4 regions of the Dorea sp. 210702-DFI.3.125 genome follow, and region 1 is predicted to be linked to each of the others. Evidence: predicted binding sites of a transcription regulator. Region 1 holds the regulator's gene; each other region holds the start of a gene.
What was found. The regulator HrcA, encoded in region 1, represses chaperone genes, less so after heat shock. The targets are predictions, from matches to a motif close to TGTTAGCACTCNNNNNNNNNGAGTGCTAACA.
Positions count from the first base shown of each region.

Region 2: the regulator HrcA is predicted to act here: its motif matches at 5,188-5,218, upstream of htpG (molecular chaperone HtpG).
Region 3: the regulator HrcA is predicted to act here: its motif matches at 5,567-5,597, upstream of groES (co-chaperone GroES).
Region 4: the regulator HrcA is predicted to act here: its motif matches at 6,250-6,280, upstream of LI164_RS14885 (Hsp20/alpha crystallin family protein).

Region 1 is NZ_JAJCNF010000004.1:126,279-134,398, reverse strand. It holds gene LI164_RS03690 (polysaccharide deacetylase family protein) at 1-132, shown strand, start outside; gene LI164_RS03685 (replication-associated recombination protein A) at 175-1,494, shown strand; gene LI164_RS03680 (hypothetical protein) at 1,601-1,894, shown strand; gene hrcA (heat-inducible transcriptional repressor HrcA) at 2,152-3,195, shown strand; gene grpE (nucleotide exchange factor GrpE) at 3,213-3,848, shown strand; gene dnaK (molecular chaperone DnaK) at 3,862-5,739, shown strand; gene dnaJ (molecular chaperone DnaJ) at 5,855-7,045, shown strand; gene LI164_RS03655 (ABC transporter permease) at 7,084-8,120, opposite strand, start outside.
Region 2 is NZ_JAJCNF010000002.1:32,193-40,312, forward strand. It holds gene LI164_RS01290 (C-GCAxxG-C-C family protein) at 1-365, shown strand, start outside; gene arsS (arsenosugar biosynthesis radical SAM (seleno)protein ArsS) at 387-1,349, shown strand; gene LI164_RS01300 (hypothetical protein) at 1,575-3,086, shown strand; gene LI164_RS01305 (hypothetical protein) at 3,071-4,957, shown strand; gene htpG (molecular chaperone HtpG) at 5,385-7,439, shown strand; gene LI164_RS01315 (hypothetical protein) at 7,532-8,120, opposite strand, start outside.
Region 3 is NZ_JAJCNF010000011.1:26,552-34,671, forward strand. It holds gene LI164_RS07055 (YqeG family HAD IIIA-type phosphatase) at 1-93, opposite strand, end outside; gene LI164_RS07060 (shikimate kinase) at 93-878, opposite strand; gene LI164_RS07065 (N-acetylmuramoyl-L-alanine amidase family protein) at 995-1,693, opposite strand; gene guaB (IMP dehydrogenase) at 1,924-3,378, opposite strand; gene groL (chaperonin GroEL) at 3,553-5,178, opposite strand; gene groES (co-chaperone GroES) at 5,247-5,531, opposite strand; gene LI164_RS07085 (hypothetical protein) at 5,652-5,966, opposite strand; gene codY (GTP-sensing pleiotropic transcriptional regulator CodY) at 5,994-6,779, opposite strand; gene topA (type I DNA topoisomerase) at 6,843-8,120, opposite strand, start outside.
Region 4 is NZ_JAJCNF010000045.1:6,493-14,612, forward strand. It holds gene LI164_RS14850 (MATE family efflux transporter) at 1-675, opposite strand, end outside; gene LI164_RS14855 (cytochrome c biogenesis protein) at 1,213-1,542, shown strand; gene LI164_RS14860 (winged helix-turn-helix transcriptional regulator) at 1,545-2,297, shown strand; gene LI164_RS14865 (peptide deformylase) at 2,298-2,708, shown strand; gene LI164_RS14870 (PhoH family protein) at 2,825-4,195, shown strand; gene LI164_RS14875 (HD domain-containing protein) at 4,253-4,885, shown strand; gene LI164_RS14880 (Hsp20/alpha crystallin family protein) at 5,074-5,532, opposite strand; gene LI164_RS14885 (Hsp20/alpha crystallin family protein) at 5,676-6,098, opposite strand; gene LI164_RS14890 (hypothetical protein) at 6,372-7,004, opposite strand; gene LI164_RS14895 (sodium-dependent transporter) at 7,268-8,120, shown strand, end outside.

The DNA of each region.
Region 1 (8,120 bases):
GCGAAGGAGAATGATATTATTTTATTACATGATTGTTATAAATCATCGGTAGAGGCGGCGCTTCGGATCGTAGATCTTTTAAAGGCAGAAGGCTTTGAATTTGTGACAGTAGATAAACTGATTCTTGAGTAAGGAAAACCAGAAGAAATCAGGAAGAATGGAGATAGAAAAAGCATGGATTTGTTTGAATATGCAAGACAGAAAAATATGGATCAGGAGGCACCGCTGGCGTCCAGGCTTCGGCCGACAACGCTGGAGGAAGTGGTGGGACAGCAGCATATTATTGGAAAAGACAAGTTGTTGTACCGTGCAATCAAAGCAGATAAGTTAAGTTCTATTATCTTTTATGGGCCGCCGGGAACCGGTAAGACGACACTGGCGAAAGTGATTGCCCATACGACAAGTGCAGAATTCACCCAGATCAATGCAACGGTGGCAGGCAAGAAAGATATGGAAGAAGTGGTACAAAAAGCGAAAGAGACGCTGGGCATGTATCAGAAGAAGACCATTCTTTTTGTAGATGAGATTCATCGTTTTAACAAAGGACAGCAGGACTATCTGCTTCCATTTGTGGAGGACGGAACAATTATTCTGATTGGAGCTACCACGGAGAATCCTTATTTTGAGGTCAATGGAGCATTAATTTCCCGTTCCAGTATCTTTGAACTTCATCCGCTTGAAAAAGAAGATATCAAAACACTTTTGAAGCGGGCAGTCTATGATCAGGAAAAAGGTATGGGAAGCTATCATGCGGAAATTGACGAGGAAGCACTGGAGTTCCTTGCAGACATTGCAGGAGGAGATGCGAGAAATGCATTGAATGCTATTGAACTCGGGATTCTCACGACAGAACGAAGTGCGGACGGAAAAATCCATATTACACTTGACGTGGCGTCCGAGTGTATTCAAAAACGTGTAGTGCGCTATGATAAGACAGGAGACAATCATTACGATACGATCTCTGCATTTATCAAAAGTATGAGGGGGTCAGACCCTGATGCGGCAGTATATTATCTCGCAAAAATGCTATATGCAGGGGAAGACGTGAAATTTATTGCCAGAAGGATTATGATCTGTGCATCGGAAGATGTTGGAAATGCAGATCCGATGGCGCTACAAGTGGCTGTGGCAGCAACCCAGGCAGTAGAGCGGATCGGAATGCCGGAATCGCAGATCATTTTATCTCAGGCAGTGACATATGTGGCAACAGCACCAAAGAGTAATGCGGCAGTCAAAGCAATCAGTGCCGCCATGGAAAATGTAAGAAATTATAAAACTACGGTGCCGGCGCATTTGCAGGATGCTCATTATAAAGGTTCACAAAAACTTGGACATGGTGTGGGTTACAAGTATGCACATGATTATCCGAACCACTATGTGGAACAGCAATACATGCCTTCCGAAATCCAAAAAGCAAAGTTTTATGAGCCGAGTGACAACGGACATGAAAAAGAAATAAAAGAATGGATGGAGTTTTTAAAGAAGAATTCATAGAAAAGCTTGAATTTTTTATAGAGAAAACGTATAATCGAAGCAGAATCTGTACTGTCGTCAGAAATGTGGCGCCAGAGTGTATGTTATTATCAGGAGGGAAAATAAAATGAAGGTATACGATTCAGTAAACAAAACAGAAGTAGAAGTAGACGGAACACAGGGACTTATCGACATTATGGTATCCGGACGTCAGGTAGACATTTATCTTAAAGGAGAGAAATCTGATGCAGATGGATATCTGACATGGGATGTTGAGCACTGGTCAAGCATTGACAAGCAGAGATTTATCCGCTGCTATTCTTACAAAGGAAAGGTTCTGACCGAGTCAACAGGACACAACATCTACGATTTACAGAACGACTTCAAGCCAGAAGAGGCAGAGAAGATCGAGTTAAGCTAATATAAAAAATCAAAGTAGCTGAAAACAAAAGAATTTAAATCTGTAATAAAAAAAGAAACTGACAGATGCAATTTTTCCCAATTGCATCTGTCAGTTTCTTTCGTATAATGGAAAGATTATTTTTCTTCATATTTATTTCACAAAAAAAGTAAGAAATGTTGTTGACAAAAGTCAAATCGAGTGATACATTAATAGTCGAAAGGTGTTAGCACTCCAATATAATGAGTGCTAACAAATCCGAAAGAAGGAGGCATATGATGATTCAGGAACAGGAACTGAGCGAACGAAAATTAAAGATCCTTCAGGCAATCATTAAGAATTATCTGGAGACAGGCGAGCCGGTGGGTTCCAGAACAATTTCCAAGTACACGGATCTGAACTTAAGTTCAGCAACTATTCGTAATGAGATGGCGGATCTGGAAGAACTTGGATATATTTTACAGCCTCATACGTCTGCTGGACGTATTCCTTCGGACAAAGGCTACAGACTCTATGTAGATATGCTGATGGAGCAGAAAGAACAGGAACTAAGTGAGATGCAGGATCAGATGCTTGAGAAAGCAGATAAGATGGATCAGCTTCTGAAACAGGCAGCAAAAGTTCTGGCGAACAGTACGAACTATGCGACATTGGTTTCTTCACCGATGAACAATCGTAACCGGATCAAGTTCATACAGCTTACGATGGTTGATGAGGAACAGATGATTGCAGTAATCGTACTTGAGGGAAATGTGATCAAGAATAAGATTATACATGTAGATGAGCCAATCAACAATGAAAACTTGTTAAAGCTCAACATGCTTCTGAACACAACACTTAATGGTATGTCTATAGAAGAGATTAATCTTGGACTGATTGCGAGACTGAAAGAAGGAGCCGGAATCCACAGCGAGGTTGTGGGGAATGTACTGGACGCAGTTGCAGATGTTATTCAGGTCGATGAAGACATGCAGATCTACACAAGCGGTGCAACAAACATTTTCAAGTATCCGGAACTTAGTGACAAGCAGAGTGCACAGGAAATTATCAGTGCATTTGAAGAAAAGCAGCAGCTTACAGATCTCGTTACACAGACATTATCCAATGAAGAGAACACAGGCATTCAGGTATATATCGGAGATGAAGCTCCGGTGAAGACTATGAAAGATTGCAGTGTTGTCACCGCCACTTATGAATTAGGAGACGGTGTGAAGGGAACGATAGGTATTATCGGACCGAAGCGAATGGATTATGAGAATGTGTTAAAGTCAATGAAGCGTCTCCAGAGTGAACTGGATCAGATGTTTCATAAAGAGGAATAGAAAGGTGGAATTGATCCTTGGAAGATAAAGAAAAGAAAAGCCAGGAAGATATGGTAAAAGAAGCCGTAGAAGAGGCAAAGAAAGAAGCAGAAGCTTCAAAAGATGAAGCAGAAGAAGCCAAGACAGAAGAAGCTTCAGAAGAACAGGAAGCAGAGACAGAGAATCAGACAGAAGAAAAAGCTTCCAAAAAATTCTTCGGCAAGAAGGATAAGAAAGACAAAAAGGACGAGAAGATCGAAGAACTGACAGACAGACTTACTCGTCAGATGGCAGAGTTTGATAACTTCCGCAAACGTACAGAAAAGGAAAAATCCCAAATGTACGAAGTAGGAGCGAAAGATATCATAGAGAAGATTCTCCCGGTGGTAGATAACTTCGAAAGAGGATTAGATGCAGTTCCGGAAGAGAAAAAAGAAGACCCGTTCATTCAGGGAATGGAAAAGGTCTACAAACAATTTATGACGGTTCTGGAGAGCGTTGAGGTTAAGCCGATAGAGGCGCTTGGCAATCAGTTCGATCCGAATTTCCATAATGCAGTGATGCATGTGGAAGATGAAAACTTCGGAGAGAATGAAGTCGCAGAAGAGTTCCAGAAAGGTTATATGTATCGTGACTCAGTAGTGAGACACAGTATGGTAAAGGTAGCAAATTAAGGAGGAATAGATCATGGGCAAAATTATTGGTATTGACTTAGGAACAACAAACAGCTGTGTAGCCGTTATGGAAGGTGGACAGCCAACAGTTATTGCAAATACAGAAGGAGCAAGAACAACACCATCAGTTGTAGCATTTACAAAGACAGGTGAGCGTCTTGTTGGTGAGCCTGCAAAACGTCAGGCAGTTACGAATGCAGAGAGAACAATCTCTTCTATTAAGAGAGAGATGGGATCTGATTACAGAGTAACAATCGATGATAAGAAATATTCTCCACAGGAGATTTCAGCTATGATCCTTCAGAAACTGAAAGCAGATGCAGAAGGATACTTAGGAGAGAAAGTAACAGAGGCTGTTATCACAGTACCTGCTTACTTCAACGATGCTCAGCGTCAGGCAACAAAAGATGCTGGTAAGATTGCAGGACTTGATGTAAAACGTATCATCAATGAGCCTACAGCAGCAGCACTTGCTTATGGACTTGACAATGAGAATGAGCAGAAGATCATGGTATATGACCTTGGTGGTGGTACATTTGATGTATCTGTTATCGAGATTGGTGATGGAGTTATCGAAGTATTATCAACAGCAGGTAACAACAGACTTGGTGGAGATGATTTCGATCAGAAGATTACAGACTACATGATTGCTGAGTTCAAGAAACAGGAAGGCGTTGACTTATCTACAGATAAGATGGCACTTCAGAGATTAAAAGAAGCTGCAGAGAAAGCGAAAAAAGAGCTGTCTTCCGCAACAACAACAAACATCAACCTTCCGTTCATCACAGCAACTGCTGAAGGACCGAAGCATTTTGATATGAATCTTACAAGAGCTAAATTCGATGAGTTGACACATGATCTTGTTATGAAGACATCTGAGCCGGTACAGAGAGCTCTGTCTGATGCAGGAATCACAGCATCTGAACTTGGTCAGGTACTTCTTGTAGGTGGATCAACACGTATCCCTGCTGTACAGGAAGAAGTAAAACGTCTGACAGGTAAAGAGCCAAGCAAATCTCTGAACCCAGATGAGTGTGTAGCACTTGGAGCATCTGTTCAGGGCGGTAAACTTGCCGGAGATACAGGCGCTGGAGATATCCTTCTTCTTGATGTAACACCACTGTCACTGTCTATTGAGACTATGGGTGGAGTTGCTACAAGACTGATTGAGAGAAATACAACAATTCCTACAAAGAAGAGCCAGATCTTCTCAACAGCAGCAGATAACCAGACAGCCGTTGATATCAACGTTGTACAGGGTGAGAGACAGTTCGCAAAAGACAACAAGTCTCTCGGAAGATTCCAGCTTGACGGAATCGCACCAGCTCCAAGAGGAGTACCGCAGATTGAGGTTACATTCGATATCGATGCAAATGGTATTGTAAATGTATCTGCAAAAGACCTTGGAACAGGTAAAGAGCAACATATCACAATCACAGCAGGATCCAACATGTCTGATGATGAGATTGATAAGGCTGTAAAAGAAGCAGCAGCATTCGAAGCTCAGGATAAGAAACGTAAAGAGGGCATCGATACAAAGAATGAGGCAGACGCTTTAGTATTCCAGACAGAGAAAGCAATCCAGGAGGTTGGAGATAAACTGGATGCTAATGATAAAGCAGGTGTAGAGGCTGACTGCAAGGCACTGAAAGAAATTCTTGAGAAAGTAAACATGGACGATATTACAGACGCTCAGATCGCTGAGATCAAAGCTGGTAAAGAGAAACTTTCTGAAAGTGCTCAGAAACTGTTCACAAAGATGTATGAGCAGGCAGGAGCAGCTGCACAGGGAGCACAGGGAGCAGGTGCTCAGGCAGGACCAGAGGCAGGACCGGCACCGGATGGATTCCAGGGAGACGATGTAGTAGACGGAGATTATAAAGAAGTCTAAAGCATAAAATGGCGGAATAATACCGCATCGAATGCGAAGGCTGTTCCGCGGAATGTGACTGAATTTTAAGGAGGTCAGGTTTCGCGGAACTTCCTTTTATTAAGGAGAGAAAGTAATGGCAGAAGCAAAGAGAGATTACTATGAGGTTCTCGGCGTCAGCAAAGATGTCGATGAAGCGACTTTGAAAAAGGCATATCGTAAAGTTGCCAAAAAGTATCATCCGGATATGAACCCGGGAGATGCAGAGGCGGAGAAGAAGTTTAAAGAAGCTTCGGAGGCATATGCGATACTTAGTGACCCGGAAAAGAGACGTCAGTATGATCAGTTTGGTCATGCAGCATTTGAAGGTGGAGCAGGAGGAGCCGGCGGATATGGCGGCTTTGATTTTAATGGAGCTGATTTCAGTGACATCTTTGGCGATATCTTTGGTGACATATTTGGTGGTGGAAGAAGCAGAGGCCGCAGCCAGGGACCGATGAAGGGTGCAAGCATTCGAAAGACTGTAAGAATTTCTTTTGAAGAAGCAGTATTTGGATGTGAGAAGGAGCTTGACGTAATTTTAAAGGATCCATGCCCGAAATGTAATGGAACAGGTGCAAAACCAGGAACAACCCCAGAAACATGTTCAAAGTGTGGTGGAAAAGGTCAGGTTGTATACAGCCAGCAGTCACTGTTCGGTATGGTACAGAATGTCCAGACTTGTCCGGATTGTCATGGAACAGGTAAGATTATTCGTGAAAAATGTCCGGATTGTGCCGGTACAGGATATATTTCCAGTAAGAAGAAGATTTCTGTCAAGATTCCGGCAGGAATTGATGACGGACAGAGTGTAAGAATTCGTGATAAAGGTGAACCGGGAGTGAATGGCGGACCAAGAGGAGATCTTCTTGTGCAGGTCACAGTATCCAGACACCCAATTTTTCAGCGTCAGGATGTACACATTTTCTCAACGGTTCCGATTTCCTTTGCACAGGCAGCACTTGGTGCAGATATCCGCATCAAGACAGTAGATGGGGAAGTTATCTACAATGTGAAACCAGGTACTAAGACAGATACGAAAGTGCGCTTGAAAGGAAAGGGTGTTCCATCACTTCGTAATCCGCAGGTTCGCGGTGATCACTATGTAACACTGGTGATCCAGACACCGGAGAAGTTGAGCCATGAGGCAAAAGAAGCACTTCGTAAGTTCGATGAACTGGCGGGAAATACACTAAATCAGGCAGGAAAAAATGACGGTGAGAAAGAAAAGCCGGAAAAGAAGAAAAAAGGATTTATGGATAAAGTAAAAGAAGCCTTTGATGATTAAGTTCATCAGGGGCTTCTTCCCGTTTATATAAATGTAAATTATGCGGTCTGACGTCTCATACGGCCTGCAATGAGGGCGAGACTTAAGAATGCGAGGGCGAAGAGAAGCTGTATGCCGTAGCAGGTGTACAGGGTGTGAATCTGTGTTCCACTGAATGTGTTGTGGCTTTTCAGCAGGTTATTTGCAACTTCGTACCAGTAGACCGGAAGAAACTGGGCAATTTTCTGTACACTTTTTCCGAGGATATCCATACTGACGAAGACTCCGCACAGGAAGGACATTCCAAGGCTGACCACATTGACGACTGCACTGATCAGTTGTTCTTTGTCTGTAAATGTGGAGACAAAGAATGCCAGGCTTAGTGCAGACAGAGACATCATAAAACTGTTGGTCAGATAGTATGTAAGGTTTGTGTCTGCCAGAAATGTTTTTCCATACAATATGATTGGAAGCAGTGTGCATAAAAACCAGACGGCAAGTCCGATGACTGTGCAGCCGAGCGCAAGCTGCAGGTTGTACTTCCGGCTGGAAATGGAAGTACACAGTATTCGTGAGCGGACTTCTGGATTGTTGAATGACATCATGATCGTTATAATGACATAGCATAGAATGGACAGGATAATGTAAGGCATATACTGATACATGTATGCGTGCATCGGAATATTTCCACCATATCCGTTCTGATCCAGCATCGTTACATGAGATTCTTCTGTCATAGCCTCCTTAAGCATTACAGTGGCATCTTCGGCTGAATAACCGGAGGCAAGAAGCATATGCATTTCCTGAACCCATGCATTGACCTGACTGTCTACATAGTAACCACTTGTACTGCCCGGAACTTTTGTGACGGTAAGACTTGCAGTTTTGCTTTTACAGCTTTGAGTGAAATCTTTTGGAATCGTCAATACATAATAAACGTGCCGGTAGAACAGGTTATCCTGAATGGCAGTTTTGGTATCCGGAATATCAATCAGATTGTGCCGGGAAGCCAGATAATCGGTCAGGGCTTCGGACACCGGACTTTTGTCATGGTCAATGACTGCAATGTCGAGTTTTGTCTGTTCAAACATTTTAT
Region 2 (8,120 bases), on a different contig from region 1:
GAGCATTTGCAGAGGAGCTTGGAATTACAACAGAGGAAGCTTACAAGATGTCTGCAGCATTTGGCGGCGGTATGGGTCTTGGTGAGACTTGTGGTGCTGTTGTCGGAGCAATGATCGTTCTTGGATTAAAATATGGACATTGCGAAGTGGAGCATATGGAGCAGAAGGATATTATGAATGCAAAACGTGCAGAATTTTTACAGAAATTCCAGGAAAAATATGCTGTCTGTAATTGTAAAGGGCTGTTAAAGCATGATATTTCCAAGCCGGAAGAGATGCAGAAGATTCTGGATGAAGGATTGTTATTTGATTTCTGTCCGGAAGTCGTAAAAGATAGTATCACTATACTAAAAGAGATATTCTAGCAGATATATGAAGAGGTTTTTATGGATGAGATAATTAATGATTTTCATGATTTGGATCAGATACCTGTGTTTCAGACACAGATTGATCCAGAGATGATGAATACAGCAGACAGGTTGGATGTGCTTCAGATGAATATTGGCCGTGTCTGTAATCTGGCGTGCAAGCATTGTCATGTGTGTGCAGGACCGAACCGGACGGAAGTGATGTCCCGGGAAGTGATGGCAGATTGTATTCAATTTGCAAGAGAACAACAAGTGCAGACCATTGATATTACAGGTGGAGCGCCGGAGATGAATCCGGATTTTGAATGGCTTGTTACAGAGGCATGCAAAGTCTGTAGTCATGTAATCGTGCGAACCAATCTGACAGTTCTGTTGAATCCGGAATATGAACATTTGATTGAATTTTATGCCAGACAGAAAGTAGAAATTGTATGTTCCCTGCCTTATTATAGGGCAGATCAGATGGATCGAGTACGGGGAACCGGTACATTTGACGGGGCAATACAGGTATTACAGAAATTAAATACACTTGGTTATGGAAAGAATCCTGAGTTGGTGCTGAACATGGTGTACAATCCGGCGGGAGCCTTTTTTCCACCGGATCAGACCGCTATGGAACTAGAGTATAAAGAGCATTTGGAAGCAGATTTTGGAATTGTGTTCAATGCCCTGTATACACTTTACAACAATCCAATGGGACGATTTGGAGCATTTCTCCGAAGATCCGGGAATCTTTCAGGGTATATGAAGAAGTTGTATGATGCTTTCAACCCGGCAACGGTGGAAGCTTTGATGTGTCGTTTTCAGATTTCGGTAGATTATGACGGAAAGCTGTATGACTGTGATTTTAACCTGGCAGCAGGGCTTCCAATCTTTTCGAAGGAGACTATAGCTGATTGGATAGGAAAACCTTATACAGCCCGGAAAATCCGGATGGATAAACACTGTTATGCCTGTACAGCAGGAGCCGGTTCAAGCTGAGGCGGCGCAACAGACTAAGCAGGCTGCTTAAAAAAGAAAAATTATGAATAAAAAGAGGAAAATGCAACAAAATGTTTCTTGCATTTTTCTCTTTTTTCGCGTATGATAATAATCACTCTAATTTATCTGAGAAAACTTCTGCCAGGTCGAAGAGAATCAGAATTTGTCACAATATGAAATCACACCGATAATTCCAAAAAAGTAATACAGATGGGAGGAATGCGGATGGGCGAAAGGGAAGGTTACGAGGTGCTTCGCCTAATCGAACATAATCAAAAATGTTATATCAGCTCTGATTATGTAGAAGGAAAGTCACTTATTCAGTGGTTGAAATATCACCCGAACCTTACAAAAAAACAATTATTTTTATGGATCCGTGATCTTGCAGATCAACTGGAGTGCATACATAAGTGCCGGGGAAATCCTTGTTACCAGTATGTGAATCCGTACAGCGTGATCGTCACGGAGGATATGACACTACATTTTCTTGATATGAGTGTGGAATCCAATGAAAAAATGCTGGTTCAGATGAATCGAAGAAGTGTGAGGGAGAACTTTCTTCCACCTGAAGTCAATTATTATCAGGCTGCCAGCATTGAATTAGATATATACGGACTAGGCAGGACAATTCAGTACCTGTTGTCAGTAACAGACCCGATCCCGGAATTAACCAGACGGGAGACGGTAAAGTTTCAAAAAATAATATCCAGATGCCTGGATGGGCATTCAAAACGGGCATTTAAGCAGATGTCCGAAATTCAAAAAGAAATTCCAAATGTAACAGAGAAGAAAAGTAAAGATAGACGAATATGGACGAAAAAAAGAACGGTTATGGCAATGATAAGTATTTGTGTATTCGTAGCCGCAGTAAGTGTCCGGGTCATTCAGAAAAAAGGAGATGAGAAGAACACAGAACTTAAGATGGAAAGTTCTGACAGTTTAAATATGTCAGAAGTGTCAGAGCGCGAAGCATTCGTAGAAGCGCAGAGATCCATGGGATTGTTGTATTTTCTGGAGCTGGAAGATTACGAAAAAAGTATTCAGGCATTTGAAGATGCCGGGGAAGATCAGATGTCGGAAAATCTGGCTGCATTAGTGCGGTATGTGGCTGGGATAGAAGATAAAGAAAGCAGCAATGAGAAAAAGGAATATGCAAATGAAAAGAAAATAGAGAACATATTCAGGAAAATCGAGGAGTGGATGCCGGACGATTCAAGGCTGGATTATGAGCGCTGTCTGATTCGGGGCTATGCAGTGGAGGAATCGGAAGAACATGCAAAAGCAATCTTAAGAATTGGTAAGAAAATTCTGGATGAGAAGCCAGAGGAGAGACTGGTAAAAGAATGTACTTCTTATATGGCTTCTGCGGCTGAAACGGCAAGAGACTGGGATATGGCTTTGGAAATGTATACAGATATGCTTGAGTGGGAAGAGGAGTCGAAGAAAGAAGATATTTATCAGAAGCTTGTGAAAATACAGGGAGAAAAAGGCTTAAAGGATCAGGCACTTGAAATATGCAGGAAAGGAGTGGAAGAATTAAAAGACTCAAAGCAGCTTAGAATTCTTTATATGCGTATGCAGTGTTCAGATTCAGATATTTCCAGAGAAATCTGTGCACAGACAGTAAAAGAGTATTTGAATCAGATTCCGGAAATTAAGGAAGAAACAGAATTTCAAAAATTGGCACAGGAATACGGAATAGTCATGGAAGGAGAAAATGTATGGGTAGGAAGATAAGAACCGGAGCGTTATTGATATTAGTCCTGGCAATGATTTATACACAGCAGGCAGTTATTTATGCGCAGAATGAGGCAGAAAAAAACATGAAAAAGACAACAGAATCGGGAAATTCAGATGGAACTAATGGAGAAGACAAGGAACAAGAGAAGCCAGGAGGAGAAGAAGGGGATAAAGAACCGGAGAAGCCAGGAGGGGAAGATGAAGACAAAGACAAGGAACCGGAGCAGCCCGAGATTAAGAGATATGAGCTGGAAATCTCCAAGGCTGATGGAAAGAATGGATATTATCTATCAAAGCCGTCCGTTATGATCACACATAATGGCGCCTATGGAACAACTGTGTACGAATTAAAACATGGGGAAGATACTTTGTTACAGGGGAGAATAAAATACATAGTATCACAAGAAGCAGAAGAGCAGAAAACCAAGATTTCTCTTGAGGGTGAAGTATTTGAGGAAGGAAAAAATATTTTACATGTCTTTATGGAAGATGAAGAAGGCAATGTGATTCCGGAATATGATGAGACAATAGAAATACGGATAGATACACAAAGTCCGACAGTGACCTTGGAGGCGCCGGAAGGATTTTCTACCTGGTATCAGAAGGAAGCGTGGATTCGTGTGGTATCAGAAGATGGTGCATGGGGAAGTCAGGTTGATACGGTTACATGTTATGTTGGAAATAAAATTATTGGAAAATCAAAGGAGAATCAGTCAGAGTTTTTGATCACACAGACTTCAAAAAGTGGAGAAGGTGTGCCGGTAACAGTGACTGTCACAGATCAGGCAGGTAATAAAACGGAGAAAACGCAGAAGTTATTCATTGACAGTCTGGCACCGACAGTAAGTTTAACAGGGGCAGCCGATTATTTGATTACCAGTCAGCCCGTGACTTTGGAATACCAGGCAACTGATGAAAATAAATTAGAAAGCTGTCGGGCAGTGATTGATTATGAAAAACCGGAAGGAGAGAAAAAAACGGAGGTCATAGATTCGGAAGAAAAGTGGAGTTTAAAGAACGGATCCGCAAGTCTTGTAAAGACATTTCAGGAAGATGGAATCTATAAAACCAGTATACAGGCTGTGGATAAGGCAAAACAGAAGTCAGAACATTTCCTGCAATTTATGATTGATACTAAGAATCCAGTGATAAAGATGGTGGACGAACTGCAGGGGAAGTATCTGAAAAAGTTTTCATGGGATTATCCGGTGGATGTATTTATCAAGGACTTTACGACATTTGTCCATCAGATCCAGATGGACGGAAGGTTATATCCGATTGGGACAGAGATTGATACGGAGGGGCGTCATACATTACAGGTAAATGCCATAGATGCCGCAGGAAATGAAGCGGTGGCAAGAGCGGAATTCGTAATAGATCACACACCTCCGAAGATTCAGTTTTATCAGGTAGAGGAAGGGGCGCAGTATGAAGGAATCCTGAACTTTCAAGTAGATTCCAGAAAAAAAGAAGACTGGATAGAAGAAGTGTTGATTAATGGAAAAAGGCAGACATTAAAAAAAGAAGACGGGAAGTATACATTTCAGATTACAAATCCAGGCGAATATGCAGTAAGCGTGACAGCAGCGGATCTGGCAGGGAATGAAGCAGAAGAAAATATATCATTTGAAATCGTTCCAGAGAAGACGATATTGGAAAAGGCGGCAGCGCCAATTCAAAAAATATTATCTGGAAAGACAGAAAAGGAGCAGAAAAATCGGCAAGGAGAAAAAGAAAACCGTTATTTTGCCATGTTGAAATGGATTGTGATTGGAAGTATAATAACAATACTATTAATAATGGCCGGTGTGGTATTGTGTAGACGCAAAAAAGACAGTGCGAAAGAGGAACAGACAGACGAAGAATAATATATAAAGGTTCATAAAAGGGAGGATGCCGGGTAACCGCTAAGCGGCACCCGGCACGTATTATGAAAAAGTTTATTCAAAATGTATTACTGAACTTCTGTTGTTGATGATTTTATTATATGTAAGAGTTGTGGAGAAACAATGTTAAAGAGATGAAAGAATTTTAAAATAAACATGAACAAACTATGAACGTAAGGAAGTTTACTATTTCTTAATAAAATTCACAGAATTGTTAGCACTCGATTAAAAAGAGTGCTGATTTTCTATTGACTTTTAAAAAGCAAGGGATTATCATAGATTTAATCGGGGAGATTTCAAGATTTTGTATTTGCTTACTTATGAGTAAGTTCATGTAGATTTCGATTTTATCCCTGGCATCAAAACACAAATGATTAAATTTAAAATATCAGAAACAGGAGTGATTAGAATGGAAGCAAAAAAAGGTAGTCTTTCAATCAGCAGCGAAAACATTTTCCCAATTATTAAAAAATGGGTATATTCTGACCATGACATTTTTGTCAGAGAGATGATTTCCAATGGCTGTGATGCCATTACAAAATTGAAAAAACTGGATGTAATGGGTGAATATCAGTTACCGGATGATTATAAGGCATCAATTCATGTAGAAGTGAATCCGGAAGAGAAGACTTTGAAGTTCATTGATAATGGTCTTGGTATGACAGCAGAGGAAGTTGAAGAATATATTACTCAGATTGCATTTTCAGGAGCTACAGAGTTCCTTGAAAAATATAAAGACAAGACAACAGAAGACGATATGATCGGTCATTTCGGACTGGGATTCTATTCTGCATTCATGGTTGCAGATGAAGTTCATATTGACACATTATCTTACAAAGACGGAGCAACACCGGTACGCTGGGTAAGTAATGGTGGAACGGAATACGAGATGACAGAGGGAGACAAGCAGACTGTAGGATCTGAGATTACATTGTATCTGAACGATGATTGTCTGGAGTTTGCGAACGAGTATCGTGTAAGAGAAGTTATCCAGAAGTATTGTTCCTTTATGCCGGTAGAGATTTTCTTATCAAAGGCAAATGCAGAGCCAGAGTATGAGACAATTGACGAGGCAGACCTGAAAGAGGACGATGAGGTTGTTGAGCACATTCATGAAGATGCCAAGACCGAAGAAAAAGAGAATGAAAATGGTGAAAAAGAAGTTGTAGAAGTATCACCTGCAAAAGATAAAGTAAAGATTAAAAAGCGTCCGGAATCCTTAAGTGATATTCATCCGCTCTGGACAAAACATCCGAATGAGTGCAGTGATGAGGACTACAAAGAGTTTTACCGCAAAGTATTTCTGGATTATAAAGAGCCGTTGTTCTGGATCCATCTGAACATGGATTATCCGTTCAACTTAAAAGGTATCCTGTACTTCCCGAGAATTAATACAGAATATGATTCTATTGAAGGAACGATCAAGCTGTATAATAACCAGGTATTTATTGCAGATAATATTAAGGAAGTCATTCCGGAATTCCTGATGGTATTAAAGGGAGTTATTGATTGTCCGGATCTTCCACTGAATGTATCACGTAGCGCTCTTCAGAATGATGGATTTGTAGGCAAGATTGCTGAGTACATTTCCAAGAAAGTTGCAGACAAGCTTGCAGGTATGTGCAAGACAAAACGTGAAGATTATGAGAAATATTGGGACAGCATCAGTCCATTTATAAAATTTGGCTGTCTGAAAGATGAGAAGTTCTGTGACAAGATGAAAGATGCAGTTCTCTTTAAGGATATCGACGGAAAATATCTGACACTGAAAGACTGCGTAGAAGCAAATGGTGGAGAGCTGAAAGAACTCGATAAAAATGCGGCACCAGACAATGCCGAGGAAAATGCAGAAGAGAAGAAGACAACTATCTATTATGTAACAGATGAGATTCAGCAGAGTCAGTATATCAATATGTTCCGTGCACAGGGACAGGATGCAGTTGTGCTGAAACACAACATTGATTCTCCATTCATTACACAGCTTGAGCAGCGCTATCAGAATGTTCAGTTCCAGAGAATTGATGCAGATGTTACAGATAATGCAAAAGAGGAAGTTACTGAAGACGAAAAGGAAGCATTCCAGAAGACTGTAGACAGTCTGACTGCAACATTCCGCAAAGAGCTTGGTAATGACAAGCTGGATGTGAAAGTTGAGAAACTGAAAGACAGCAATGTAGCTTCTATTATGACATTATCAGAGCAGAGCCGCCGTATGCAGGAGATGATGAAGATGTATGGAATGGATTCCATGGGAATGGATATGGGTGGAGAGAATACCCTGATCCTGAACGCAAATCATCCACTGGTACAGTATGTACAGAAACATGAAGATGGAGAAAATACATCTTTGATCTGCAAGCAGTTGTATGATCTGGCTATGCTGGCACATAAGCCATTAAATCCAGAAGAGATGACAGCATTTGTTCAGAGAAGCAATGATATTATGATGCTTCTGACAAAATAGATTCAATATTGGATCCATAGTGATATAAGTATAAAAGAACCTGCCTCACAATTTTGGGGCAGGTTCTTTTATACAGTTTTATTCTGAATGCTCTATTCTACTGGAAGTATGGTATCAATTAATGAAGTGATCTCAGAATCTTCGGTACCGGCTGCTGCCAGTGTTTTGAAGTTCAGAGAAACGGTAACCGTTGTCTGTGCACCATAAGTTGGTGCAGCAGCGTATTTTTCCATCAATTCTACAAGAGCACGATCTACTTCTTCCTCAGAATAGTAAGTTCCGGTTTCGAGTTCGTTCATAGCACTTTGGAAACTTGTGTTTGGAGTTACAGTTACATCAATAATGTAATTAAATAATCCGTCCTGTTTCTTTGGTGTTCCAACAGAATACTGACAGTTATTACAGATTGCTTTCAGCGCAGCGCTATAACGATCTGTGTATGAGGCACTCAGCTCTTCCGGTGGAGCGTACATAGAACTTTCTAATTGAGACTGGACAGAAGACTCGTCCTCGCCAGTATGTTTTGCATATTCGGCTACATCATTTTTAAACAGTGCATTCAGACAGGATGTGAGATAATCCTGAGCGTCCAGTATCTCGCATACACTGTCATATGGTGCCATAATGTTATCCATAGTAGCAGAGAATAATTTCTGTAACTGCTCGTCATCAAGGCTGTAA
Region 3 (8,120 bases), on a different contig from region 1:
GATCAGGCCACGATATCCTTCTTCATATAATTTTTCAAAATCAATCACATATGTGGAAGCCACATATCTATCCGGGAAAAATCTGTCAAACATTACTCTCCATCCATTTCTGTCAGTCTCTGTACTAACTCTTCACACACCTGAAGAACAGTCTTGTGATCCGTATTGACAATAATATCGGCTGCTGCCTCATATTTTTCACGACGTGCCTCCATCAATTCTGCAATACCTTTTACATTCTTTCGTCCTGCGAGAACCGGTCTGTCGTCAGAATCTTTCACGCGCTCATAAACTTCCTCCGGACTGGCAGTCAAAAGAACGACTCTTCCATTCTTCTTCATCTGTTCTACATTGCATTCTCGAAGTACAACTCCGCCTCCGCAGGAAATGAGTACATTTTTGCGGCTCTGCATTTTCTTCAGGAGTTCTGTCTCACAGTTACGGAAATATTCTTCGCCATAAGTTGCAAAAATGTCCGGAATACTCATTCCTTCCTCTTTCACAATTTCCTGATCCATCTCTACAACTTCCATAGCAAACATGGTACTTAAATACTCTGCCACTGTTGATTTTCCAGCTCCCATAAATCCGATCATTACAATATTGTAATCGAATAACTTTCTTGCCTGAATCTTCTTGCTGTTCATACGGATACATTCAAAGATATCCATAATCTCTTCTCTGTACTTATTATCATTCAGCTTTTCTTCCAGTCTCAAGGCCTGTTTTGCCTCCTGCTGCGGCTGTAAAATCGGCATACCATATTCCTCTTTATATGCCATGATTTTTTCTACTATTTTACTTCTTTCAACAAGTGCATCAATAATCTTATCATCACAAAGCGCCAGACTCTCTCTGTACATTTCCAAATCATTCATCGTATATTACTCCTGTGTCAAATGTGGCCTCTTTATCCACTTCTTTTCTGTCTTACCGGGTGTATTATACCAACAATTATCTTATTTCGCAACTGCCTTATTTTTTCTATTCATTCCTATTCCGGATTCTTGTTCATCGCCATAGCTGACTTTACATCTTTCCGGAACTGATCCCATGCGCCTTCATTTTCCACAAAATATTTCGGACAGATTTTCCCAGTCACATCATAGTGGCGGATCACATCTTCTTCTGTCAGGTTGAACTTCAGACAAAGCCACGCTGTCAGTTGGACCATAGAACGATAAGTCACATCGTTAAACTTTCCAGTCGCATCCGGATGGCAACATTCGATGGATACTGTATCATAATTCCTGTCATTCGATGCATACGCCACTTCCCAGGTCGGAATACACTGCACGATCTCCCCGTTCAGTCCCACCACGAAATTACTGCTGGCTTTCGTCTCGTGACTGTCTTTTAACCCTTCAAAATAATTCCGGTTACCTATAGCCGTTGCTCCAGGATTAGCTGTATAGTGAATAACAATCCCTGTAATCTTGTCTGTCTTCTCCTGCGATCTGGAATATGGATTCGGTGTCAGAAGCTCCACGTCAATATCAGGCTTTGATGCATCCACTGCTTTCGTATCCACCTCATAATACTTATTGGAAAAAAATCCCGGATTATTTATTTTTATAATCAACATGACCACTAGCACAATTCCAAGAATAAGAAAACCCAGCCGGATATTCCGCTGGGTCTTTCTTTTCTTCTTTGTCGTGCTTAGAGTTCTTCTTTTTCTGTTCCTCTTCATCCGCACGTTCTTTGCCCCGCCTTTTTCTGATTCAAGAATGCCCCAGGCATTCTTGCTGCCCGCCACCTATAGAGGTGGAGTCATCACTCATCTGATATATATTCTACATATTCCAGCGAAACATTTTATGAATGAATTCTTATTAATTTATGAATTTTATTATCTGCTGTTCACTCAGCCACAAATTCTATCTTTCAATGCAAAAGCAGCTCACCAGTGAATTACTGATCTTACTCGTCTACGCTGTAGTTCGGAGCTTCTTTTGTGATGTGGATGTCATGTGGGTGACTCTCTTTTAATGATGCAGAAGAAATCTTGACAAATCTTCCTTTTTCCTTCAGATCTTCGATTGTCGGTGCTCCACAGTAACCCATACCGGAACGAAGACCTCCCATTAACTGGAATACAGTATCTTCTACGCTTCCCTTGTAAGCGACACGTCCTTCGACACCTTCCGGTACCAGTTTCTTGGCATCTGTCTGGAAGTAACGGTCTTTACTTCCGTTCTCCATAGCGGAGATAGATCCCATACCACGGTAAACCTTGTATTTTCTTCCCTGATATAACTCAAATGTTCCAGGGCTCTCGTCACAACCTGCAAAGATACTTCCCATCATACATACATTTGCTCCGGCTGCAATTGCCTTTGTCATATCTCCTGAGTACTTGATTCCTCCATCAGCAATAATCGGAATTCCATATTTATCTGCTGCTTCATAGCAATCCATAACTGCTGAAATCTGAGGCACACCAATACCTGCGATGATACGTGTTGTACAGATGGATCCAGGTCCGATACCAACCTTAACTGCATCAGCTCCTGCTTTGATCAGATCCTCTGTAGCCGCTCCTGTTGCAACGTTACCAGCAATAACCTGAAGATCCGGGAATTTAGACTTGATCATATCCACTGTGCGGATAACATTTGCTGAATGTCCGTGTGCAGAATCAAGAACAACAACATCAACCTTTGCATTAACAAGCTCCTGAGCTCTCTCAATACAGTTTGCTGTAATACCAATAGCAGCACCACAAAGAAGACGTCCCTGTGAATCCTTTGCTGCAAGAGGGTATTTGATCTGTTTTTCAATATCTTTAATTGTAATAAGTCCTTTTAAGTGAAAATCCTTATCTACAATTGGAAGTTTCTCTTTTCTTGCTTTTGCAAGGATTCGTTTTGCTTCCTCCAGTGTAATTCCTTCCGGTGCTGTGATGAGCCCCTCAGAAGTCATAGACTCTTTGATCTTCTTTGAGAAATCTTCCTCAAATTTCAGATCGCGGTTCGTGATAATACCGACCAGCTTTCCGTTCTCTGTGATCGGCACACCTGAAATGCGGAATTTAGCCATTAATTCATTAGCATCTGCCAGTGTATGATCCGGTGAAAGATAAAATGGATCTGTAATAACACCATTCTCAGAACGCTTTACTCTGTCTACCTCTTCAGCCTGAGCCTCAATAGACATATTCTTATGAATGATACCGATTCCTCCCTGACGAGCCATAGCAATTGCCATACGATGCTCTGTAACCGTATCCATACCTGCACTCATCATCGGTATGTTAAGGTGGATCTTCTTTGTCAGATATGTTGACAGATCAACCTGATTCGGAATTACTTCTGAATAAGCTGGTACTAAAAGTACGTCATCAAATGTAATACCTTCTCCAATAATCTTTCCCATGATTATTATCCTCACTTTCCTTTGTAATATTTAAAAGCTATGATACAAAAAACAGTCGGCATTTGTCAACCATTTTCTCTATTTTACCACAAATTGTATTAAAAAGAAAACTCCCTAAAGGGGGAGTTTTCATAATACTAATCTATGATTATTAGAATTGCTAATACACTATTCTTACATCATTCCCATGCCTGCTCCGCCGCCTGCTGGCATTGCCGGAGTATCTTCTTTGATGTTCGCTACACAAGACTCTGTTGTCAGAAGCGTAGATGCTACACTTGTTGCGTTCTGAAGTGCACTTCTTGTTACTTTAGCCGGATCAAGAATTCCTGCCTCTACCATATCTACATACTCTTCTGTCAATGCGTTAAATCCTACGCCCGGTTCAGACTCAGATACTTTATTGATAATAACAGAGCCTTCCAGTCCTGCATTTGCAGCAATGTGGAATAATGGAGCCTCCAGTGCTTTGAGAACTACATTAGCTCCTGTCTTTTCATCACCTTCCAGTGTTGCAGCATATTTTGCTACTTCTTTTGCTGCATGGATATATGCAGAACCGCCACCGGAGATAATTCCTTCTTCTACTGCTGCTCTTGTTGCTGCCAGAGCATCTTCCATACGAAGTTTTGCTTCTTTCATCTCAACTTCTGTTGCTGCTCCGACACGGATTACTGCAACTCCGCCTGCCAGTTTTGCAAGTCTCTCCTGAAGTTTTTCTTTATCGAATTCAGATGTTGTATCCTCAATCTGAGCTTTAATCTGAGCAACTCTTGCCTGGATGGAATCTTTGTCTCCACAGCCGTCTACGATAACTGTATTCTCTTTCTGTACTTTGACTGATTTTGCACGTCCAAGCTGATCCATAGTAGTATCTTTCAGCTCTAATCCAAGCTCCTCAGAAATTACCTGTCCGCCTGTCAGAATAGCGATGTCTTTGAGCATCTCTTTTCTTCTGTCACCATATCCAGGTGCTTTTACAGCAACAACATTGAATGTTCCACGCAGTTTATTTACGATCAGGGTTGTAAGAGCTTCACCCTCAACATCCTCTGCAATGATCAGGAGTCTGGATCCTGACTGAACGATCTGCTCAAGTACTGGAAGGATTTCCTGAATGTTGCTGATTTTCTTATCTGTGATCAGAATATATGGATCCTCCAGATTAGCTTCCATCTTATCCATATCTGTTGCCATATATGCAGAAATGTATCCACGATCGAACTGCATTCCTTCTACAAGGTCAAGCTCTGTTTTCATTGTCTTAGATTCTTCGATTGTGATAACACCATCGTTAGAAACCTTCTCCATAGCATCTGCTACCATCTGGCCTACTTCCTCGCTTGCTGCTGAAATAGCTGCAACCTTAGCGATCTGGTCTTTACCGTTAACTTTGCTGGACATGTTCTTAATTGCCTCAACGGCTGCATCTGTAGCTTTCTGCATTCCTTTACGGAGAATGATCGGGTTAGCACCTGCTGCCAGGTTCTTCATTCCTTCATGTACCATAGCCTGTGCAAGTACAGTAGCTGTTGTTGTACCATCTCCTGCTACATCATTTGTTTTAGATGCAACTTCTTTGATGATCTGAGCTCCCATATTCTCAAATGGATCTTCTAACTCGATTTCTTTTGCGATTGTAACACCATCATTTGTAATCAGTGGTGCACCAAATGATTTGTCAAGTACTACGTTACGTCCTTTTGGTCCAAGTGTCACTCTTACTGTATCTGCTAACTGATTTACTCCTGCTTCCAGGGCTGCTCTTGCTTCTGCTCCGTATTTAATTTCCTTTGCCATGATTAAACTGCCTCCTAAATTAGACTTTACTGATTTCACACAAAATATTTAAAATTAACAAACATTCCTTATTCGATGATTGCTAAAATATCATCCTGTTTCACAACAATATATTCTTCGTCTTCAATCTCAACAGATGTTCCTGCATATTTAGAATAGATAACCTGCTGTCCTACTGTTACGTTCATCTTCACTTCTTTTCCATCAACAGTTCCGCCTGGTCCAACTGCCACAACTTCTGCCTGCTGTGGTTTTTCTTTAGACTGTCCAGGTAATACGATTCCTGACTTTGTAGTCTCCTCAGCCACGATCTGTTTCAATACGACTCTGTCTCCTAATGGTACTAATTTCATATTTATTCCTCCTTGCTTTAACATCTCTTTTATGTTGTTAGCACTCATAAAAAGAGAGTGCTATTAAAAACTCTAGGTATAAAATAGCACTCTCTTTCTCTTTTGTCAACACTCTTTTATTTATTTTATCTTGTTTATATTTTTTTCATAAAAGCCGTTTTGTACACGAAATACTAAGACTTTTCCGACTTTATTACAGTATCTTTCACGTATGACGCCCTGGCACCAGATTTCTTTTTTTTCACTATTGATCGTACATCTATATACTCCATCCAGCAAAAAACTTGTGATATCTGATTTTCCTGCAATTAAGTATATGTTCTCTTCTTCCGGATCATACCGGATTACTTTACAATGATGAATGATTTCATCTTTTTCTCCATCTTCCAAAAACGTCCGCGTCATCTGAAGCAGCGCCGGACACTCTTCATACATGTTGTCCATCCTCCGATTTTTCAAAGTTTAACCTCTGTTCTTTTCTTCCTTGATGTGCTCCAGTTCTGTAAATACATAATCATTTACAACTTTGATATAAGTTCCTTTCATTCCTGATGAACGAGATTCAATCACGCCTGCACTTTCAAACTTGCGCAGAGCATTTACAATTACAGAACGGGTGATTCCAACTCTGTCTGCAATCTTACTTGCAACCAGAATTCCCTCTGAGCCATCCAGCTCATCAAAAATATGAATGATCGCTTCAAGTTCTGAATAAGATAATGTACTGATCGCAGACTGTACAATGTGTTCTTTTCTTGTCTCCTCTGCACTTTCTTCGTTAACAGAACGGAGCATCTCCAGTCCTACAACTGTTGTTCCATACTCGCTGAGAATGATATCATCAATCTCATATGGTTTATCTACTTTGTAAATGAACAATGTTCCGAGACGCTCTCCTGCAATATTGATTGGCGTGATGATTGCCTGATATCCTCCGCTTGCCTCAGCAGAAAATCCCAGTGTCTGAAGATTTACATTCTCCTTTGTTGATAAGATACTAAGCAATCTCTCGTTCAACATACCATCAATATGCTCGCCAACCTCACAGGCAATCAGTTCTCCAATCGGCTGTACATTCAGGCATCGACTTTTTCCAAGCACCTTTCCTTTTTTACTGACTACCAGAACATTTGACTCCAGTATCTCAGTCAAGACATCACAAATGTCATTAAATACAACCTTGCTCGAATTATTGTTGTGTAGTAATTTGTTGATTTTTCTAGTTTTATCTAATAATTGTACGCCCATATGCAATTCCTCCATCTATGAGTGTATATTATCATACAATTCACGCTTATTCAATAAATTTCCTTAATTTTCTTTCTCTTTTTTTATACTTTCAGTGTAACCACATTGTTCATTGCTGCAAAGAAGTTTATTTCCTTTTTCTACCATATAATTTCCACACTGAGGGCACTTCTTTTCAGACGGTTTTTGCCAGGACATGAACTCACATTCCGGATTATTTTCACAACCGTAATAACGTCTTCCCTTCTTCGTTTTGCGAATTACTACATCTTTTCCGCACATCGGACATTTTACACCAATCTTTTCCAGATACGGCTTTGTATTCCGACATTCCGGGAATCCCGGACATGCCAGGAATTTTCCATGCGGACCGTATTTGATAACCATGTTTCTGCCACATTCTTCACAGATTACATCCGTTACTTCGTCCTCGATTTTTACCTCTTCCAGTTCTTCTTCCGCTTTTTTCACAGCTGCGTCCAAATCCGGATAGAAATTTTCAATAATCGTCTTCCATCTGACTTTTCCTTCCGCAACACCGTCCAGAAGACTTTCCATATTTGCCGTAAAACTGACATCCACAATACTTGGGAATGAATGCATCATTATATTATTAACAACTTCTCCAAGTTCTGTCATATAAAGGTTTTTATTTTCCTTCGCAACGTATCTTCTATTTATAATCAATGTAATTGTCGGTGCATAAGTACTTGGGCGTCCGATTCCCAGCTCCTCCAAAGTCTTTACAAGAGACGCCTCTGTGTAGTGCGCCGGCGGCTGTGTAAAATGCTGCTTACTGTCAAACTGTTCCAGAGAAAGTTTACTGTTCTCATCCAGTCCCTTTAAAAGCACACCCTTCTCGTCTTTTTCTTCTCCCGCCTCCGTATAAATCAGACGGAATCCTTCAAATGCAATCTTTGATGTTGCAACATTGAAACGATATTTTCCTGCTGCGATTTTTACAGAAGTGGTCTCATAAACTGCAGGCATCATACGGCTTGCAACAAAACGTTTCCAGATCAGCTGATACAGGCGGAACTGGTCACGGGACAAGGAATCCTTCAACATAGCCGGAGTGCGGGTAACATCCGTCGGACGAATTGCCTCATGAGCATCCTGAATCTTCTGACTGCCACTTTTCCTGGCGCCTTCTGCTGCCACATACTGACTGCCATACTGCTCTCCAATATAGCTTCTTACATTCGCATCTGCCTCTTCGGAAATACGGGTAGAATCCGTACGAAGATATGTGATAATACCCACGGTTCCACTTCCCTTGACATCAACTCCTTCATAAAGCTGCTGCGCAATACGCATCGTCTTGGAGGTTGCAAAATTCAA
Region 4 (8,120 bases), on a different contig from region 1:
TAGCTTTACCGGAAGTGGCTTCTTCACATAATAGATTAGATAAACAATTACAGTAATAATCTGTCCGATGCCGGTTGCAAGCGCAGCACCTTTAATTCCGAGTTTTGGGAAGAATCCAATTCCGAAAATCAGTAGCGGATCCAGTATGATATTGGAAATACAGCCGCATAAAAGTGCAAACATCGTCTCATTCATTCGTCCTACAGCCTGAAATATTTTCTCAAAAGCCAAACTGATCATAATCACTGGCGCGAACAAAAATACAATTCTGGAATATTCTAATCCAAGTTTTATAACATTTTCATCTTTCGTAAATGCTCCTAAAAATGTTGGCATAATTGCAATGCTGATGATCAGAGCAAGAAATCCATGTATCACTGAAAGAATCATTCCGTGAGTTGCGGAAGCATTTGCATTTTCTTTATTGCCAGCTCCAAGATGGAATGCGATCATAGCGTTGATTCCAACGCCAAATCCAATGGCAGTTGCATTCACAAAGTTCTGTACCGGAAAAACCAGTGACAGGGCAGCCATTGCCTGCTCATTGATCTGAGCTACGAAAAAACTATCTACAATATTATAAAGCGAGTTCACCAACATTGAAATGACCATGGGAAGTGCCATAGAAGTCAAAAGTGGCAGAATCGGCTTTTCTTTCATAAATGTATCATTCATAAAGATTTCCTCCTTAAAAATGTGTTAAGCAAATTATTTCGGACATACAAAAAGCCGTACAATTATAAAAAGCCTATAATTGTGCGGCGAAAAAAAGTTGAACTGAAAAAGTCCACACTGTAGTTTTTAGAATATGTAATTTATAAATGTTATCACTAATCTGATAAATGGAATCAGATTAGCGAAATAAGAATATCATAAAGATTTTTATACGTCAACCTGTCATTTTTATAGGACACCTAAATCTGTAAACTATAACTATAAGAAAGCAAAGAAACAATGGAAACTATATAAATTACAGATTATGTTCAAGGAGGAAGCAGAAGATGAAAGGTTATGCAACATCAGAAGGTTACATGGGATTAGTGCAAGGAAGATATATGTTATTCGCAAGTGAAGTAGATTATAGAGAATATATGGAGGATTAGATAAAATCCTTTTGAAATTGGGCGGAAGATTACATGTGTAATATAGAAGACGAGGTACTACTATTGTGATACAATGGGAATAGATTATAATGTGAAAAGAGGTATTTCCATGGACTTTAAGTATTGTAAATTAGAAATCTTCCTTCCGCCATCTCACCTGGAAGTTTTACAGAAAGCTCTCCAGGAGGTTGATGCGGGACACATCGGCAATTATGATTCCTGTATGTCTGTGAGTCCGGTGACGGGCTACTGGCGTCCGCTTGACGGCTGTAATCCATATATAGGGACGAACGGAGAAATCAGTTGTGAGCCGGAGCTGAAAGTAGAGGTTACAGTATACACAGAAAATGTTGATAAGACAATCGAAGTGGTAAAAGCAGTTCACCCGTATGAAGAGCCTGTTATTAATGTGATACCACTTTGGAGGACAAGCTTTTAGTTATGGATATCATTGAACGGGACATTTATGCCCTGATTGCCTCTGGCGATGGAATTAAAGCACGGGAGATTGCTAAGAAACTGAATAAAGACAGAAGCACAGTGAATCATTATCTTTATAATTCGCCTTATATGAAGGATTTGTGCTACCGTAATGAGAATTATGAGTGGTACGGACTAATCAGGCAGAGCAGACCACACGTGGGGCTGGGTGATTATAGTGGATATTATGGAACAGTAGCTGAGTTTCTGGAACTTACTGAGGATGAATGGTTTCAGATGTTGACGGAAGGCTGCAGGAAGATTGGACGGAATCTTAACGATACAAGAGGACTATTCCATTCATTTCGGGATTCTTATGAGGTGATGAAGAATCTGTTTGCAGATCTTAGTGATGCAGATGTAAAGTTTGATGACTGGGAAATTCTATTTGAATTGCGAATTAAGAAATCCAGATACATAAGAATTTATGCGGACGTGCTGGTGATTACAGAGAATTATGTATTTTCGCTGGAGTTTAAGATGAATGATAAAATACTGGAAGAAGAAATGTCTCAGGCTGCCAAGTACAGCCCTTATCTGGAAGTGTTATTTGGACCGCAGTATGAAGTAATACCAGTACTTGTATTAACAAAGGCGGAGGATTTGTATCAATATGCAGAATTGCCGGGAACAACAGCCGAACTTCCGGTGTGTTCCGGGGATATGTTATTTAATATATTTGATGAATACTTAGGATTTTTGGAGGGAGAATAGATGGTAAGAGAAGTTGTGCATGACGTTTTATTTTTAGGGCAGAAGTCTGAGCCTGCGACGCAGGCGGATAAGCAGGTTGCCATAGATTTATTGGATACTTTGAAAGCTCATGAGGAGGGCTGTGTCGGTATGGCAGCTAACATGATTGGTGTCAAGAAGCGGATTATTGCAGTGAATATGGGATTTATGAATGTTGCCATGTTCAATCCGAGAATTGTGAAGAAAAGTGGTTCTTATCAGACAGAAGAAGGATGTTTGTCACTGATTGGCGTGCGTCCATGTACTAGATATCAGGAGATTGAACTCGAGTATCAGGACATGAACTGGAAAAAACAGCGTCAGAAATATACTGGTTGGATTGCACAGATCATTCAGCATGAGGTGGATCATTGTAATGGAATTATAATTTAATTTACGTATATTTTACTGAATCATGAAGCAAAATCAATATTCTCTTGTTATATTAAATGATGCAAGGTCAACAACTTGCAGAATAAGGTTGAAAATGCAGAGCAGGAGAGATGTTGATGATTAAATCGTATGTGATTGATACTAATATATTGATTCAGGCGCCGTATGCATGTCAGTGTTTTGAAGAAAACCGGGTTATTTTACCATTGGTCGTACTGGAAGAATTGGATGGACTCAAGAAAGCAGAAGGTGAAAAAGGGGCAAACGCCAGACGGGCCATACGTTTCTTAGAAAAGCTTCGAATGAAAGGTGACTTGCTAAAGGGAGTAGAGTTGGAAAATGGTGGTTTTTTAAGAGTCGAGGCTAATTGTGTCGGAGTGGAACTCCCTGAAAGTTTGCCGGAAGATAAAGCGGATAACAGGATTTTGAAAGTCTGCAAAGGGATTTCTGATGAGGAAAAACCAGTAGTACTTGTGACAAAGGATCTGGTGCTTCGAATAAAAGCTCAGATTATGGGGATTGAGGCGCAGGATTTTAGTACAGAGCAGGTAATTGCAGAGGAAGAACAGTATAGTGGCAGACAACAATGCTTTGTAGCGGAGGATAAGTTCAAAGATTTTAAGAAAAAAGGAGTTTCTGTCAAAGAATTATATTTGTCAGATGAAATGGGAAATAAAATTCAACCGGAACTTGTGGAAAATGAATTTATTATTTTAAAAGCAGATCAGTCGTTGAAGAAAACACATCTTGGAAGAGTGGAAGGTAAGAAAGTTGTGCCTTTAAAATACAAAAAGAGTTTACCATATGGAGTGAAGCCGAGAAATTCAGGTCAGTATTTCCTTCAGGAAGCACTTATGAAACCGGCTGATGAGGCACCGCTTGTGATTGTAAAAGGTATGGCAGGCACGGCTAAGACATTTTATTCTCTCGCAGTTGGTCTGGAGAAGATCTTGAATAATCCGACGGGGGAATATCGCAGAATTCTGATTTGCAGACCGAATGCACAGTTTGATTCGGATATTGGATTTTTGCCGGGAGATGAGCAGGAGAAGATATCACCGCTAATGCGCCCAATCATGGATAATCTGGAGCAGTTAATTGATTCTGATGAGGAAGCCCGTTATCAAGATGAACAGGAACTTCAAGGAAAAATAGAAGAAATATTTGCCAGAGGAATCATACAGGCTGAAGCAATGAATTTTATAAGAGGACGTTCATTTGTAAATACATATTTAATCATCGATGAAGCTCAGAATATGACACCAAATCAGGTGAAAGGAATTATTACAAGAGCCGGAAAAGGAACGAAAATTGTGCTGCTTGGAGACCCGAATCAGATTGACCGCCCATTTCTTGATGAGAGAACGAATGGTCTTAGTTATGCATCGGAGTATATGAAAGGAAGTCCGCTTTGCTATCAGATTACGATGTCAACAGAAGAATGTGAGCGATCGGAACTGGCGATGGATGCAATACAAAGATTATAAAAAAAAGAAAGGAAAGAAATTTACTTGGATAAAATAACTTATAAATCAATCAAAAAGATGCCGGAGGTGAATGCGTATATTGAACAGGGAAATAGAGTTTTAGGAATCTTAGGATATACAGAACATTCCAGAGGACATGCAGTAAAAGTTGCCGAGACAGCAGGAGAAATTTTGGAAAAATTAGGATATAACGAACATACAGTAGAACTTGCCCAAATTGCAGGATATATGCATGATATGGGAAATTGTGTCAACCGTGTAGATCATGCACATAGTTCTGCCCTGATGGCATTTCAGCTACTTCGGGAATGGAAGTTTCCAGATGAAGATATCGCGGCAATTGTCAGTGCAATCGGTCAGCATGATGAACAAACTGGGACTGCAGTAGATGCTGTTTCTGCGGCATTGATCCTGGCAGATAAGACAGATGTCAGAAGAAACCGTGTAAGGAATCCAATCAAAGAGAATTTTGATATGCACGATCGTGTTAATTATGCGGCAGTTGCCTCCAGTCTTCAGGTTAATGTTGAGAAGAAAGTGATCTTATTGGAAATTGAACTTGATGAAGAAATATGCTCCATTTTAGATTATTTTGAAATATTCCTACAGCGCATGCTGATGTGTAAAAGAGCAGCAGAAATACTAGGATTAAAATTTAAAATGAAAGCCAATGGAAATAAAATCTGTTGATTATAAAGAATAAAAAAGTATAAATAAAATGCAAATAAAAAGAAGTGCCACTGTGGGATGTGACACTTCTTTTCGTTGCCGAAGCATCTGGAAGAACCTGCCAGTGACAGGTTCTTCCGGTAAGAGGGGAAATTACATTTATGAGAAAATTCTATCTCACAGGAAAACACTCTCAATGGGAGAGAAAATTATCCTTCAATGGAGATGAATTTTTTCTCTGGTTCAGCTGGTTTTGCTTCTTTCTTTGGAATGAAGAGTTTCAAGATACCGTGTTTGAACTCAGCCTTGATATCCTCTTCTGTAACATCTTCTCCAACATAGAACGTTCTCTGGCAGGCACCGGCGTAACGCTCACGACGAAGATAACGTCCTGTATCTTTCTCCTGTTCGTCCTGATCCAAACCTTTTGCTGCACTGATGGTCATGTAACCGTCTTTCAATTCAGCGGTGATTTCATCTTTCTTAAAGCCCGGAAGATCCATCTCTAACTCATAACCGTCTTTTTTCTCTTTGATATCAGTTTTCATAAGGTTGTGAGCATGATGTCCGTAAAGTTTTTTCTCTGCACGACGCTCTGCTTTGTCATCGTAAAATGGAAAGTTAAAGAAATCATCAAATAAATTATCATTAAAAATGCTAGGTAACATAAGTCATTCCTCCTAAAAATATATACTAAAATCGTTATAATCAAATTATTCATCTATGTGATCCGCAGGCGGTTCTTTTGAACCGCCACGGTTACAAAGAAGGTGTAACAAATCTAAAACTTGTATACAGTTTTGCTGTGAAATTATCCTTCAATGGAAATGAATTTCTTCTCCGGTACAGCCTTTGCTTCCTTCTTAGGAATTGTCATCTTCAAAGTACCATTCTCGAAGCTGGCCTTAATATCTTCCTCTGTAACAGCATCTCCAACATAGAAGCTACGGTTGCAGGAACCACTGTAACGCTCACGGCGGATATATTTGCCATCTTCATCTTTCTCATCTTTGTTCTGATTAGATGTAGCATGGATTGTTAAGTAACCATCTTTCAACTCTGCTGTGACATCTTCTTTTTTAACACCTGGAAGATTCATCGTCAGTTCATAATCATTATCATTCTCTTTAATGTCTGTGTTCATGAGGCTTGTATTGCTGTAATCCCATGAATTCCAACCATCATCAAACCAATTGTCCAATAAGTTTTCTCCAAAAATACTAGGTAACATCATAAGTCATATCTCCTTTCAAAAGACATTCATAAAATATATTTAAGCACTGTCGGAGAAATCCGATGTGTTGTGTGCCAGAACCTTGCGGATTAGGAACTTTTTCCTTCTTTTTGTTCCCCTTCCTTTGTTCTAACTGTAATATAGCACCTATTATTAGCACTGTCAAGAGGTGAGTGCTAATTATTTTGTGAAAAATCTGTGAACTGTTTTTTTGTACAAAAATAAGAGGTTGTGGCACTGAATTTTCAATGCTGTAACCTCTTATTTTCAATGTTAATATTTCTTTTGCTGATTTTTCCAATAATCCGCATCATTACGGAAGTTTCGTTCTGCGCCTGTTTTTCCCCATCCCGCGGCAGTACGGGCATCATACTCTGCTTTTAATTGATTGGTACGGGCATCATAACGAGCTTTCGCACGCTGATCCGCTTCACGCTCTTGCCGTTCTCTTTCGGCTCTTTCCTGGTCCCATTTGTTATTTGAGTTATAAGAAACAGTAGAACCGGTATACGAACCGGAATTAACCAGGCGTTCATGTCTCATTATTCGAAACGCAATTCGACCTGCTGATAAGAAAAACCAGGCAATAGGTATTCCCAAAACAAAACCTGCAAGAAAATATGCTACCGTGTTTAACCCTGAAACCACCTGATTTTCACTGACAGTAGACACAAAGAAGCAGCCTATAAAAATTGCGCCTATTGTCACCAACTTCCTTTTCCATAAATATCCTGCAATACATTGCAAGCCCACAAAGTATAAAAAGAGTGTTCCTCCTACAATGATTCCTATAGTTAACAGCCAATTTGAACGAAAGCTAAATGTAAATCCCTTCATCAAAAGAAGAATTAATACAAGCGATCCCAATCCTTTTGCTGCTTTTCCAACAGATTCTTTTGTGTCCATGTTTTCAAATCCCTTTCGTTTTCAGATGAATTTCATTATACAGTATTTTATTCGACAGAGCAATGTGATTATACTGAATACACCGCAGAAATACACTGCTTTCTACACTAGATAAAAGGTGTGATTTGTGATAAAATGAATCAATACGGCAAAAGATAAATCAAGAATAGCCGGGATTAATTTAAAGCCAGGGCATAGAGGCCTTGGGCGTGAGAAAGGGAAAGCCTGATCTGCAATAAGAGCAGATCAGAGGTAAAAGAGAGATGGAAACAAAAAAGAACAAAAGAAGCACCTTTTCGGGGAAGATAGGTTTCGTACTGTCTGCGGCGGGTGCATCAGTAGGATTGGGAAATATTTGGAGATTCCCGTATCTTGCAGCAAAGTATGGTGGAGGAATTTTTCTTCTTATTTATATTTTGCTCGCATTGACATTCGGTTACACAATGATTGTTGCCGAATCAGCTTTGGGACGTATGACAAGAAAAAGTCCTGTAGGAGCATTTAAAGCATTTGGAAAGAAAGCGGGGTGGCTCTCCTTTGGAGGCTGGATCAATGCAATCATTCCAGTGCTGATCGTACCATATTATTCCGTGATCGGAGGCTGGGTCATTAAGTATCTGATTGAGTATGTGAAGGGAAATGGTACAAAACTGGCGGCAGATGGATATTTTTCTGAATTTATTTCAAATGGAGCATCGACAGAAATCTGTTTTGTAATTTTCTGTATGTTCACATTGTCGATCATCTATGCAGGTGTGAGAAATGGAATCGAAAGAGTTTCAAAGTTCATGATGCCGATTTTGGTCGTTCTGTCTGTCATTATCGCGATTTATTCGGTGACAAGACCAGGAGCTATTGAAGGAGTGAAATATTTCCTCGTGCCGAATTTGAAGAACTTTTCATGGATGACGGTTGTGGCGGCTATGGGACAGATGTTCTATTCCCTGTCTATTGCTATGGGTATTCTGATTACATTTGGCTCTTATATGAAAAAAGACAGTTCCATTGAAGATTCTACAAGAAATGTAGAAGTATTCGATACAGCAATTGCAATTATGGCAGGACTTATGATTATTCCGGCAGTTTTTGCATTTTCCGGAGGAGATCCGGATACAC